DNA from 2 places in the Roseateles rivi genome. Region 2 is predicted to be linked to the other one. Evidence: predicted binding sites of a transcription regulator. Region 2 holds the regulator's gene; the other holds the start of a gene.
The links. Region 2 encodes FNR, which switches genes on or off when oxygen is low (the NO sensors DNR and NnrR bind a similar motif). Its sites were predicted from a motif close to TTGATNNNNATCAA; they were not measured.
Positions count from the first base shown of each region.

Region 1: ACG0Z6_RS00705 (OmpW/AlkL family protein) is a predicted target of FNR. The motif match lies at 3,112-3,125, and genes of this name have one in related genera.

Region 1 is NZ_JBIGHZ010000001.1:164,248-169,303, forward strand. It holds gene ACG0Z6_RS00690 (peptide MFS transporter) at 1-181, shown strand, start outside; gene ACG0Z6_RS00695 (5-formyltetrahydrofolate cyclo-ligase) at 268-885, shown strand; gene pepQ (Xaa-Pro dipeptidase) at 896-2,248, shown strand; gene ACG0Z6_RS00705 (OmpW/AlkL family protein) at 2,365-3,003, opposite strand; gene metF (methylenetetrahydrofolate reductase [NAD(P)H]) at 3,175-4,026, opposite strand; gene ACG0Z6_RS00715 (TlyA family RNA methyltransferase) at 4,023-4,805, opposite strand; gene ahcY (adenosylhomocysteinase) at 4,805-5,056, opposite strand, start outside.
Region 2 is NZ_JBIGHZ010000005.1:433,854-438,909, forward strand. It holds gene ACG0Z6_RS14600 (sulfite exporter TauE/SafE family protein) at 1-592, opposite strand, end outside; gene hemN (oxygen-independent coproporphyrinogen III oxidase) at 622-2,004, opposite strand; gene fnr (fumarate/nitrate reduction transcriptional regulator Fnr) at 2,195-2,932, shown strand; gene ACG0Z6_RS14615 (hypothetical protein) at 2,987-3,295, opposite strand; gene ACG0Z6_RS14620 (hypothetical protein) at 3,367-3,612, opposite strand; gene ccoG (cytochrome c oxidase accessory protein CcoG) at 3,637-5,056, opposite strand, start outside.

The DNA of each region.
Region 1 (5,056 bases), on a different contig from region 2:
CAGCGTGGTGGCCACACCCGAGGGCGCCGAGGGCGCGGCCGCGCTGGTCACCAACCCGGCTTACAGCCAGCTCTTCACGCAGCTGGGCAGCGGGGCGCTGGTGATGGCGCTGGCGCTGGCCTTGCTGGTGCCCTTCCTGCGCCGGCTCATCGACGCGCCCGCGCCTCAGGCCTCGCGCTGAGTCTGCACCCCCGCGGCGGGGAGGGCTCCACGGGTGTTGCGCCGCCGGTGTTTCACTGCCGTGGGGGCTGCACGTTGCGGCGCACAATGGACGGACCCGAGCCAACAACATTTGTGGAGCCAGACGTGGGAAGTGGATTGGAGGACAGGGCCCTGCTGCGTGCCCAATTGACCCAGCAGCGGCTGGACATGCCGCACCGCTTGCAAGCCGCCGAGCAGCTGCAGCAGGTGCTGCGCGTGTGGCTGGTGGCGCGCAAGGAGCAGCGCATTGCGGCCTACTGGCCCATCAAGGGCGAGTTCGACCCGCTGCCCGCGCTCTACCGTTGGAGCGAGGTCGACGCGCAGCGGCGCATCGGGCTGCCGGTGGTGGACCGCGAGCACGGGCGGCTGCGCTTTCACGTCTGGTACCCCGGCTGCCCCATGGAAGAAGACGCCATGGGCATTCCCAAGCCCAAAGACACCGAGGCTTTCGAGCCCGAGCTGCTGCTGCTGCCCTGCCTGGGCTATGGCCCGGCGGGCCTGCGCCTGGGCTATGGCGGGGGCTTCATGCTGCGTACCATCACGCAAATCCAGCCGCGCCCGGTGGTGGCGGGGCTGGGCTACCAGCAGGGCTTTTTGCCGCTGCTGCGCCATCAACCCAACGACGTCCGGCTCGATGCCATGCTCACCGAGGCCGGGGTCGCCTGGGACAACCCTTCTGTTTGAGTGTGAAGTGATGAAAGACACCGCCAACGCCAGCCCCGCCTGGGACGAGCTGCACCGCCGCCATGTGGCCGAGCTGCAGCAGCGCGCCGAACGTGCCCTGAGCCTCAGCGGCCATGAGGCTTTGCTGATCGCCTCGGGCGTGGAGAAGTACGGCTTCTTGGACGACCGGCCCTACCTCTTCCAGCCCAACCCGCATTTCAAGGCCTGGGCGCCGCTGTGCGCCCACCCCGACAGCTGGTTGCTGGTGCGCCCGGGGCACAAGCCGCTGCTGGTGTATTACCAGCCCGACGACTACTGGCATGTGCCGCCCGCGCCACCCACTGGCTTTTGGGTGGAGCAGTTTGAGCTGCGCATCATCAGCGCGCCCGAGCAAGCGCTGCAGCACCTGCCCGCCAGCGCCCAGGGCCTGGCGATTGTGGGCGAGGCCGACGCGGCGCTGCAGCACCTGGTGCCCAACAACCCGCAGCCGCTGCTGGACAGCCTGCACTGGCAGCGCGCGGTCAAAACCGATTACGAGCTGCAAAGCCTGCGCCAGGCCTCGCGGCTGGCGGCACGCGCGCACCTGGCCGCGCGCGAGGCGTTTCTGGGCGGCGGCTCAGAGGCCGAGATTCACCGCGCCTATCTGGTGGCCAGCGGCCACACCGACCGCGACTTGCCCTACGGCAACATCGTGGGCATCAACGAACACGCCGCGGTGCTGCACTACCAGTACCAGGACAGCACGCGCCCGACCCAGCCCCGCAGCCTCCTGGTGGACGCAGGCGCGCAAGTGCATGGCTACGCCTCGGACATCACCCGCACCTGGAGCTTTGGCGGCGCGCAGGCTGAGGCCTTCGAGGCCCTGCTGGCGGCCATGGAGCAGGCCCAGCTCGCGCTGGTGGACGAGGTGCGCGCGGGCTGCGACTACCGCGACATCCACCTCAGCACGCACCGCCACATTGCGCGCATCCTGCGCGAGCAAGGTCTGGTGCGCATGAGCGAGGAAGCCATGCTGGCGCAGCAAGTCACCAGCGCCTTCTTCCCGCATGGCATCGGCCACCTGCTGGGTTTGCAGGTGCATGACGCGGGCGGCTTTCTGGCCAGCGAGCAAGGCGGCACGCGCGACAAACCCGCGGGCCACCGCTACCTGCGCCTGACGCGCGACCTCCTGCCGGGCATGTGCGTGACCATCGAGCCGGGGCTCTACTTCATCCCCACCTTGCTGCGCCAGCTGCGTGCCAGCAGCGCCGGGGCGGCGGTGGACTGGGCCCGGGTCGAGCAGCTCCTGCCTTTTGGCGGCATTCGCATCGAAGACGATGTGGTGTGCCGTGCCCAGGGCGCGCCGGAAAACCTCAGCCGCGACGCTTTTGCCGCGCTGGGCTGAGGCCCCAAAAGCAAAACGGCCGTGGGCCACACCTCAACAGGTGCCGCACACGGCCCAAAGCCTTTTGAACTGCGGCCGCCCCTTGGGGCGGCTCTAGCAGTGGCTGGGAAGGAAAATCAGAAGCGGTAGCCCACGCCCACGCCCAGCAGCAGCGGGTCGACCTTGAACTTGCCCACGTCGGTGCCGCCAGCGCTCACGGTGGTGCCGATTTGCACCTTCTTCAGGTCCACGTTCAGCAGCCAGTTCTTGTCCAGTGCCACGTCAAAACCGACTTGGAACGCGAGGCCGTAGCTCTGACGCTTCAGGTTCAGGTTCAGCGCGGAGACATTGGCGTCGAACTTCACGCTGGAGATGTGGGTGAAGTTCAGGCCAGCGCCCACATAGGGACGGAAGGTCTGGTTGGGCAGGAAGTGGTACTGCAGGGTCAGGGTCGGGGGCAGGTGCTTGAAGCTGCCCACCTTGCCCAGGCCGTCGATGGACAGGGTTTGCTTTTGCGGGTAGGTCAGGATCAGCTCAGCGGCCAGGTTGGGGCTGAAGAAGTAGCTGATGTCCACCTCGGGCAGCCACTTGTCGTTGATCGAGGCCTTGCCCGCCTTGAGCGAGGCCAGGGTGTTGGTCAGCTGGGCGTTGTTGCCGTTGGCCGAATCCAGGTGCACAGCGCGAGCGCGAACCACGATGTCACCGGCTTGTTGGGCGGCGGCAGCGCCAGCGATCAGGCTCAGAACAGCAGCGGCGATCAGCGGGGTCTTTTTCATGAATCACTCCATCGGTGTTGGGATGGAGGCATTGCAACCCGCGCACCGTGGCCCGCATTTGAGCCATCTCAAAGTGGACCGCGGGTTATCCCGGGCTGCTGGCGCGTGTTGATGTGGCTCAAGCAAAGCGCCAGGGCTGCGGCTTGAGCGCCACAGCCCGCGCTTGCGTCTTCAGCCCGCCAGGCCTAGGCGGCGGCACAGCTCCAGTGCGAGCTGGCTTTGGTTCAAGGTGTAGAAGTGCAGGCCCGGTGCGCCCCCGGCAATCAGGCGCTCGCACAGCCGCGCCACCACATCCAGGCCAAAGGCACGGATGCTGGCGGTGTCGTCCATATAGCCTTCCATCTTCAGGGCCACCCAGCGCGGGATTTCAATGCCGTCGCGCGCCGCGAACTGCGCAATGCGTGCGTAGTTGTGAAAGGGCATGATGCCCGGCACGATGGGCTGGGTGACGCCCAGGCGCCGCGCTTCGTCGACGAAGTGGAAGTAGGCGTCGGGGTTGAAGAAGAACTGCGTGATGGCGCCATTGGCCCCGGCCTGCATCTTGTCAGCGAAGTGCTGCAAGTCGCGTGCGGCATAGCGCTGCTGGGGGTGGTACTCGGGGTAGGCGGCCACTTCGATATGCCAGTCCTGACCCTGCGTTTCGCGGATGAAGCGCACCAGCTCGGCGGCGTAGCGGAACTCGCCCGCGGTGGCGGTGCCGCTGGGCAAGTCGCCACGCAAGGCCACCACGCGGCGGATGTTTTGCGCGCGGTAGGTGGCCAGGATCTCGGCCAGCCCTTCGCGCGTGGAGCCCACGCAGGAGAGGTGCGGTGCGGCCTCGTGCCCGGTGGCCGCAATGGCGCTGACCGTGGCCAGGGTTTTCTCACGCGTGGCCCCGCCCGCGCCGTAGGTGACGCTGAAGTACTGGGGCGAGACGGCGCTGAGCTCCTGCACCACGGTGCGCAGCTTGTCCGCGCCCACGGGGGTGTTGGGGGGGAAGAACTCAAAGCTGACGGGGGTGCTCCCGGTGGGGGTGGTGCTCATGTCTTTGTGGTTCCTGTGCGGGTGGGGGCGTGCTGGCTTGGGCGCGCCCACAAAAAGAATTCCTGGTTGCCGTCGCCCCCGGCAATGCTGCTGCTGAAGTAGTCCTCAACCGTCCAGCCCTGGGCTTGCGCGGCCTCCAGCGTGCGTGCTTGCAGCTGGGGGTAGAGCGCTGGGTCTTTGACCAAACCGCCCTTGCCCAGCGCCTGGGGGCCGAGCTCGAACTGAGGTTTGATCAGCAGCAAGACTTGGCCCTGAGGCGCCAGCCAAGGCGCCAGATGGGCGAAGGCGCCGACCATGGAGATAAAGCTCATATCGCCCACGATCAGCGCAAAGCCGCCCGCCGGCGCGTGCTGTGCCAGTGCCGAGCCGCTGAGCTGGCGCACGTGCAGGCCTTCGAGCGCGGTGACGCGCTCATCGCTGCGCAGCCGCGTGTGCAGCTGCGCATGGCCCACATCCACGCCCACCACCTGCGCGGCGCCGTGTTGCAGCAGGCAGTCGGTGAAGCCACCGGTGCTTTGCCCGATGTCCAGCACCGTGAGCCCGGCCACGGCCAGGCCCGTGTGCGCCAGCGCGCCTTCGAGCTTGAGGCCACCGCGCGAGACGTAGCGCAGCTCCGCCGCGTCGGTGACTTGCAGCAGCTCGTGCTCGGGCACGTCTTCGCCGGCTTTTTTGACCACGCTGCCCGAGGCGCGCAGCACCACCCCGCGCTCGATGAGCCGCTGGGCGGCCGAGCGCGAGGGGGCGAGCTGCAGCGCCAGGAGGCGTTGGTCGGCGCGCATCAGTAGCGGTAGCTGTCGGCCTTGTAAGGGCCTTGCTTGGGCACGCCGATGTAGGCGGCCTGCTCTTCGCTCAGCTCGGTGAGCTGGGCGTTGAGCAGCGTCAGCTGCAGACGCGCCACCTTCTCATCCAGGTGCTTTGGCAGCACGTAGACCTGGCCGATGTCATAGGCGTCCTTGTGCGCAAACAGCTCGATCTGGGCGATGGTCTGGTTGGCAAAGCTGGAGCTCATCACATAGCTGGGGTGGCCGGT
Region 2 (5,056 bases):
GCAGCGGGCCGACGACCAACCCCACCCCTGACGTCAGTGCAAAGCCGCCCATGACAAGTGCGCCTTGCACTGGCCCCGAAGCCAAAGCTGCAACCATCAGGGCCGATTGCAGCAGACCACATGGCCAGGCCAGCCATACCAAGCCCGCCAAAGTGGGGCGAGCCACGCCCGCAAACACCACCTTGGGTGCTGCCATAGCGCCGTTTGATCCCCCGCCCCCACCAGCCCCTACCAGGCGGCTGGCATCCAGCTCGTAGGTGCGAGGTGCAGCTCGACCAAGGTTCTCCACCCAAGCCGGCTGGCGCCCTCGCCACAGCAAATACAAGCCCAGTCCCAATGCGGCCATGTGCAGAAGCACCCACAAAGGGCGCACCCAGCTGCTACCACTGGCCCATTGCGTGAGCCCGCTGACGCTAGCGGCCACAACCGCACCGCCTGTCGCGTAACTCAAGAGCCGCCCGACCTGCCAGCCCAGCGCACGCTGCCACCGCCCCTGATGCAATGCCGCGCAAGCGGCGCCACACATGCCCAAACAGTGCGGCGAGCCCGCCAAGCCCAGCAGCAGCGCCGTCATGCACAAACTCCAATCCATGGGCGCTATGCTTTGCTCTACAAGAAGACTCAGATGATGCGCGAGAAACGCTCGCGGGTGCGGTCGGCCTGCAGGTATCGATCAAAGACCATGGCCACACCGCGCACGAAATACCAGCCCAAGGGCGTGAGCTGGATGGCGCCAGGCTCCATCACCAGCAGGCCGTCCTTTTCCAGCTGCTGCAGCTGCTGCAACTCAGTCTGGAAATAGCTGTTCATGCTGATGAGGTGACCCAGCTCGATGGATTCAAACTCCACACGACCTTGACACATCAAGGCCATGATCACGGCACGGCGCACCAGATCGTCACGCGACAAAGCCAAACCACGCTGCACCGGCAAACGCCCTTGGCGCACGGCATCGTAGTACTCGTCCAGTGTTTTGGCGTTTTGCGCGTATGCAGCACCCACGCGCGAGATGGAGGAAACGCCCAGACCAATCAGGTCACAGTCCGGTTGCGTGCTGTAACCCTGGAAGTTGCGATGCAAACGCCCTTGCCTCTTGGCCACAGCAAGCGGGTCTTGCGGCAGCGCAAAGTGGTCCATGCCGATATAGGTGTAGCCGTGACCCAAAAAGCCGCTCAATGCCTGCGACAGCATGCTGAGCTTGTCTCCTGCCGACGGCAAAGCGTGGTCTGCAATGCGACGCTGCGATTTGAAGCGTTGCGGCAAGTGCGCATAGCCATACAAGGCAATGCGATCCGGGCGCAAACCAGCAACCTGAGCGACCGTGCGCTGGAAGGACTCGGCGCTTTGCCGCGGCAAGCCGTAAATCAAGTCAACGTTGGTTGACTCAAAGCCCAAAGCCCGGGCCTCAGCCATCAACTGCGCCACGCTTTCGTAGGGCTGGATACGGTGGACGGCCTTTTGCACGTCAGGGTCGAAATCCTGAACCCCAAAGGACAGGCGATTGAAACCCAGCTGCCGCAGATGCGCCAAGCGCTCGTGGCTCACGGTGCGCGGGTCGACTTCGATAGAAATCTCAGCCCCAGGTGCAAGGCGGAAGTAGCGTGTCACGCTGGCCATGAGGCGGGTGAGGTCCGCATCGCTGAGGAAAGTCGGCGACCCACCGCCCAGATGCAACTGCGACACCGACGACAAACCGCGCCCCAGCGAGGCCTGCACCAAGGCCATTTCCTGATCCAAAACAGTCAGGTACTCCTCGCCCTTTTCGTGGTGCTTGGTAATAATCTTGTTGCAAGCACAGTAGTAGCACAGCGACTCGCAGAACGGCACGTGCACATAGAGCGACAGAGGTGCCACCGCGCCTGCGCCAGCACTACGCTGGGTTAGCGCTTGGATCAAATGCTCACTGGTGAAAGCCTCTACAAAACGATCAGCCGTAGGATAGGAGGTGTACCTGGGCCCCGAGACATCGAACCGACGCAGCAAGTCGGGTGAAATCGCCGGCAATTCACTGTCATGTTGAATACGCATGTGCGAACTGTGCCAACACGCGACTCCTCCCGGTTGATCTTCATCAATCTTGCCGTGGATGGTGAGGTAAACAATGCAGACGCAATGCTCTTGACATGATCCACTGCAAGTCAAGCCCTCCGTATCTCGGTCACAGGTCATTGTTTGACCGACCACAATCCACGCCATGAATTCCTGCCCCGGCTCTAGCAACACGGCTTTCAAAGTCGCTTGTTCGTCTTGCAATTTGCGTGAACTGTGTTTGCCTGTGGGGCTGACCCACAGTGATATTGAGCGTCTGGACCGTCTGGTGGCCACCCGCCGCAACGTCGCCCGGGGCGATACGCTGTTTCGCACCGGCGACAGCTTCCAGTCTCTGTACGCTGTGCGCACAGGTTTTTTCAAAACCTGCGTGTCGGCCGAGGACGGCCGCGATCAGGTCACAGGCTTTCAAATGGCTGGCGAACTGCTGGGGCTCGACGGCATTAGCAGCGACCGTCACGCTTGTGACGCCGTGGCCCTGGAAGACTCACAGGTGTGCGTCATTCCTTACGGACAACTCGAGGTGCTCTCGCGTGAGTTCACCGATTTACAGCACCAATTCCACAAGATCATGAGCCGCGAGATCGTGCGCGATCACGGCGTCATGCTGCTGCTGGGTTCAATGCGTGCTGAAGAGCGCCTGGCAGCGTTCCTGCTGAATTTGACTCAGCGCCTTCGCGCGCGCGGCTTCTCGGCGTCCAGCTTGGTGCTGCGCATGACGCGCGAGGAGATTGGCAGCTATCTTGGTCTGAAACTCGAAACGGTCAGCCGTACTTTCTCCAAATTCCAGGAAGACGGACTGCTCGAAGTCAAGCAGCGTCAGATTCGCATCGTTAGCCAAGACGGGCTCCAGGCCCTGCTCAACGGCGCGCCGGCCTACTGACATCGGCCCAAGCCCGCTCGCATTGCGGGAAGGCAAAGCTACAGCCCCTGCGACTTATCGCGGCCAAGCCCGAGAATGTCTCCCCTCGACAGGATCGGGGGTCACCATCAGCAACACGGTGATGGCACTGCACAGCGAAAACAGCAACCACAGGGCCATAAACGCCATGCTGTAGACGCCCGCTGGCGGCAAGAACTGCAAGGCACCGCCCCAGCCGTCAAGATTTGCAGGGTCCACCCAGCTGAAGATCAAACCCGTAGTGACGGCAGCCAGCATGAACGCCGGCCACAAGGTAAACATGGCATAACGCCCCAAGCGCGTACCCCCGTCAAGCAAAACGGAAGCCGACTTGTCTTCAGGCACAGCACTGGCTGGGTAGGCTTCGTCTACCCCGAGGCCACCTTCCGGAGTGGATGCAGGTGGCCTGTGCTGGTTCATGGCTGGCTGGCACCAGGACGGCTGGCGTCGGTGGCTGCGTGGTTGCGCGCCTTCATGGCGGGCTGAGCCGACACCTCATCGGCCCCTACCCTTGTGCCCTGCACAACGGGATCGGGGTAAACAATGGCCAAGCCTAAGGTCGCAAAGCCAGCCACCACCACGACGGCGGGCCCACCGACCACCAGCCACATCCAGCGCTCACGCCACCATGCGGTGGGGCGCGGACTGTTTTCTTGACTCATACGAAATCTCCCCTGAAACCACGCTCAACGTGGCAGAACAAATGTGGACTTTTCTTGCACCAAGCGTACGCCTTCTTGGGCCGTGTTGCTTGCGCAGCTGACATTGAATTCAATGGGGTGCGCACCGCTGCTGTGTTGCGCAGCCACTTCCGGAGGCACGCGCAGCGCCAGCGTAAACCACCGAGCCTCCGCACTCTTGAGCTCCAGCAGTCCCAGGTCAGGCGCTGGCGCCAGCGCGGGCAAACCTTGCGCCGCAATACGGCAATACTGGCTGCGCTCGGTCGCATTCATGACTTGCAAGCGGTAGACGTTCTCCACATAGCCGTCTTCCACCTGCCGAGCCAACGTGGCACGATCCCGCACAACGTCGACCTTGAAGGGCGAGCGCACCCAGAGGCTGACCATCAACCCGATGGTGATCAACACCAATGCTGCGCTGTACACCAACACCCTGGGCCGCAGCGTACGCTTGAGCAACTCAGCGCGCGACCAACCGTTTTCCATGCCGTTTTGGGTGTCGTAGCGAATCAGTCCTCGGGGGTACTGGAGCTTGTCCATGACGCTGTCGCACACATCGATGCAAGCCGCACAGCCGATGCACTCGTATTGCAGGCCCTTGCGAATGTCGATGCCCGTGGGACAGACCTGAACGCACAGCGTGCAATCCACGCAGCTACCCAGCCCCAAGGCCGCCGGATCGGCCTTGCGCGAGCGCGAGCCGCGCGGTTCGCCACGCTTTTCGTCGTAGGTGATGATCAGCGTGTCGCGATCGAACATAGCCCCTTGAAAGCGCGCATAGGGGCACATGTATTTGCAGACTTGCTCGCGCAAGTAGCCGGCATTGCCGTAGGTGGCAAAACCGTAAAACAGAATCCAGAAGGCCTCCCAGGGCCCCAGGGAGCTGCCAGCGGCAGCCAAACCAATGGTGTAGAGCGTGGACTGACACAAGTCACGCAGCGGCGTGAAGTAGCCCACAAAGGTCAAGCCCGTCCACAGGCCAATAGCAATCCATACCGACTGCTTGCCCGCTTTACGCCAGGCTTTGTTCCAGCTCCAAGGTGCGGCATCGAGTTTGATGCGTGCCTGCCTGTCGCCTTCAAAGCGGCGCTCCACCCAGAGGAAGATTTCCGTGTAGACCGTCTGGGGGCAGGCGTAGCCACACCATAAACGCCCTGCTACTGCCGTAAAGAGAAACAGCGCGTAGGCTGAAATCAGCAGCAGGCCAGTGAGGTAGATGAAGTCCTGCGGGTACAGGACCAGGTCGAAGATGTAAAAGCGTCTCGCCCCCAGGTCGAACAACACAGCTTGGCGCCCGTTCCACGGCACCCAAGGCAGTCCGTAAAACAGCAGCTGAGTCAACCACACCAGGGCCCAGCGCCACTTGGCAAAAATGCCATCGGCTGACTTGGGGTAAATCTTCTTTTGGGCCGCGTACAGCGACACC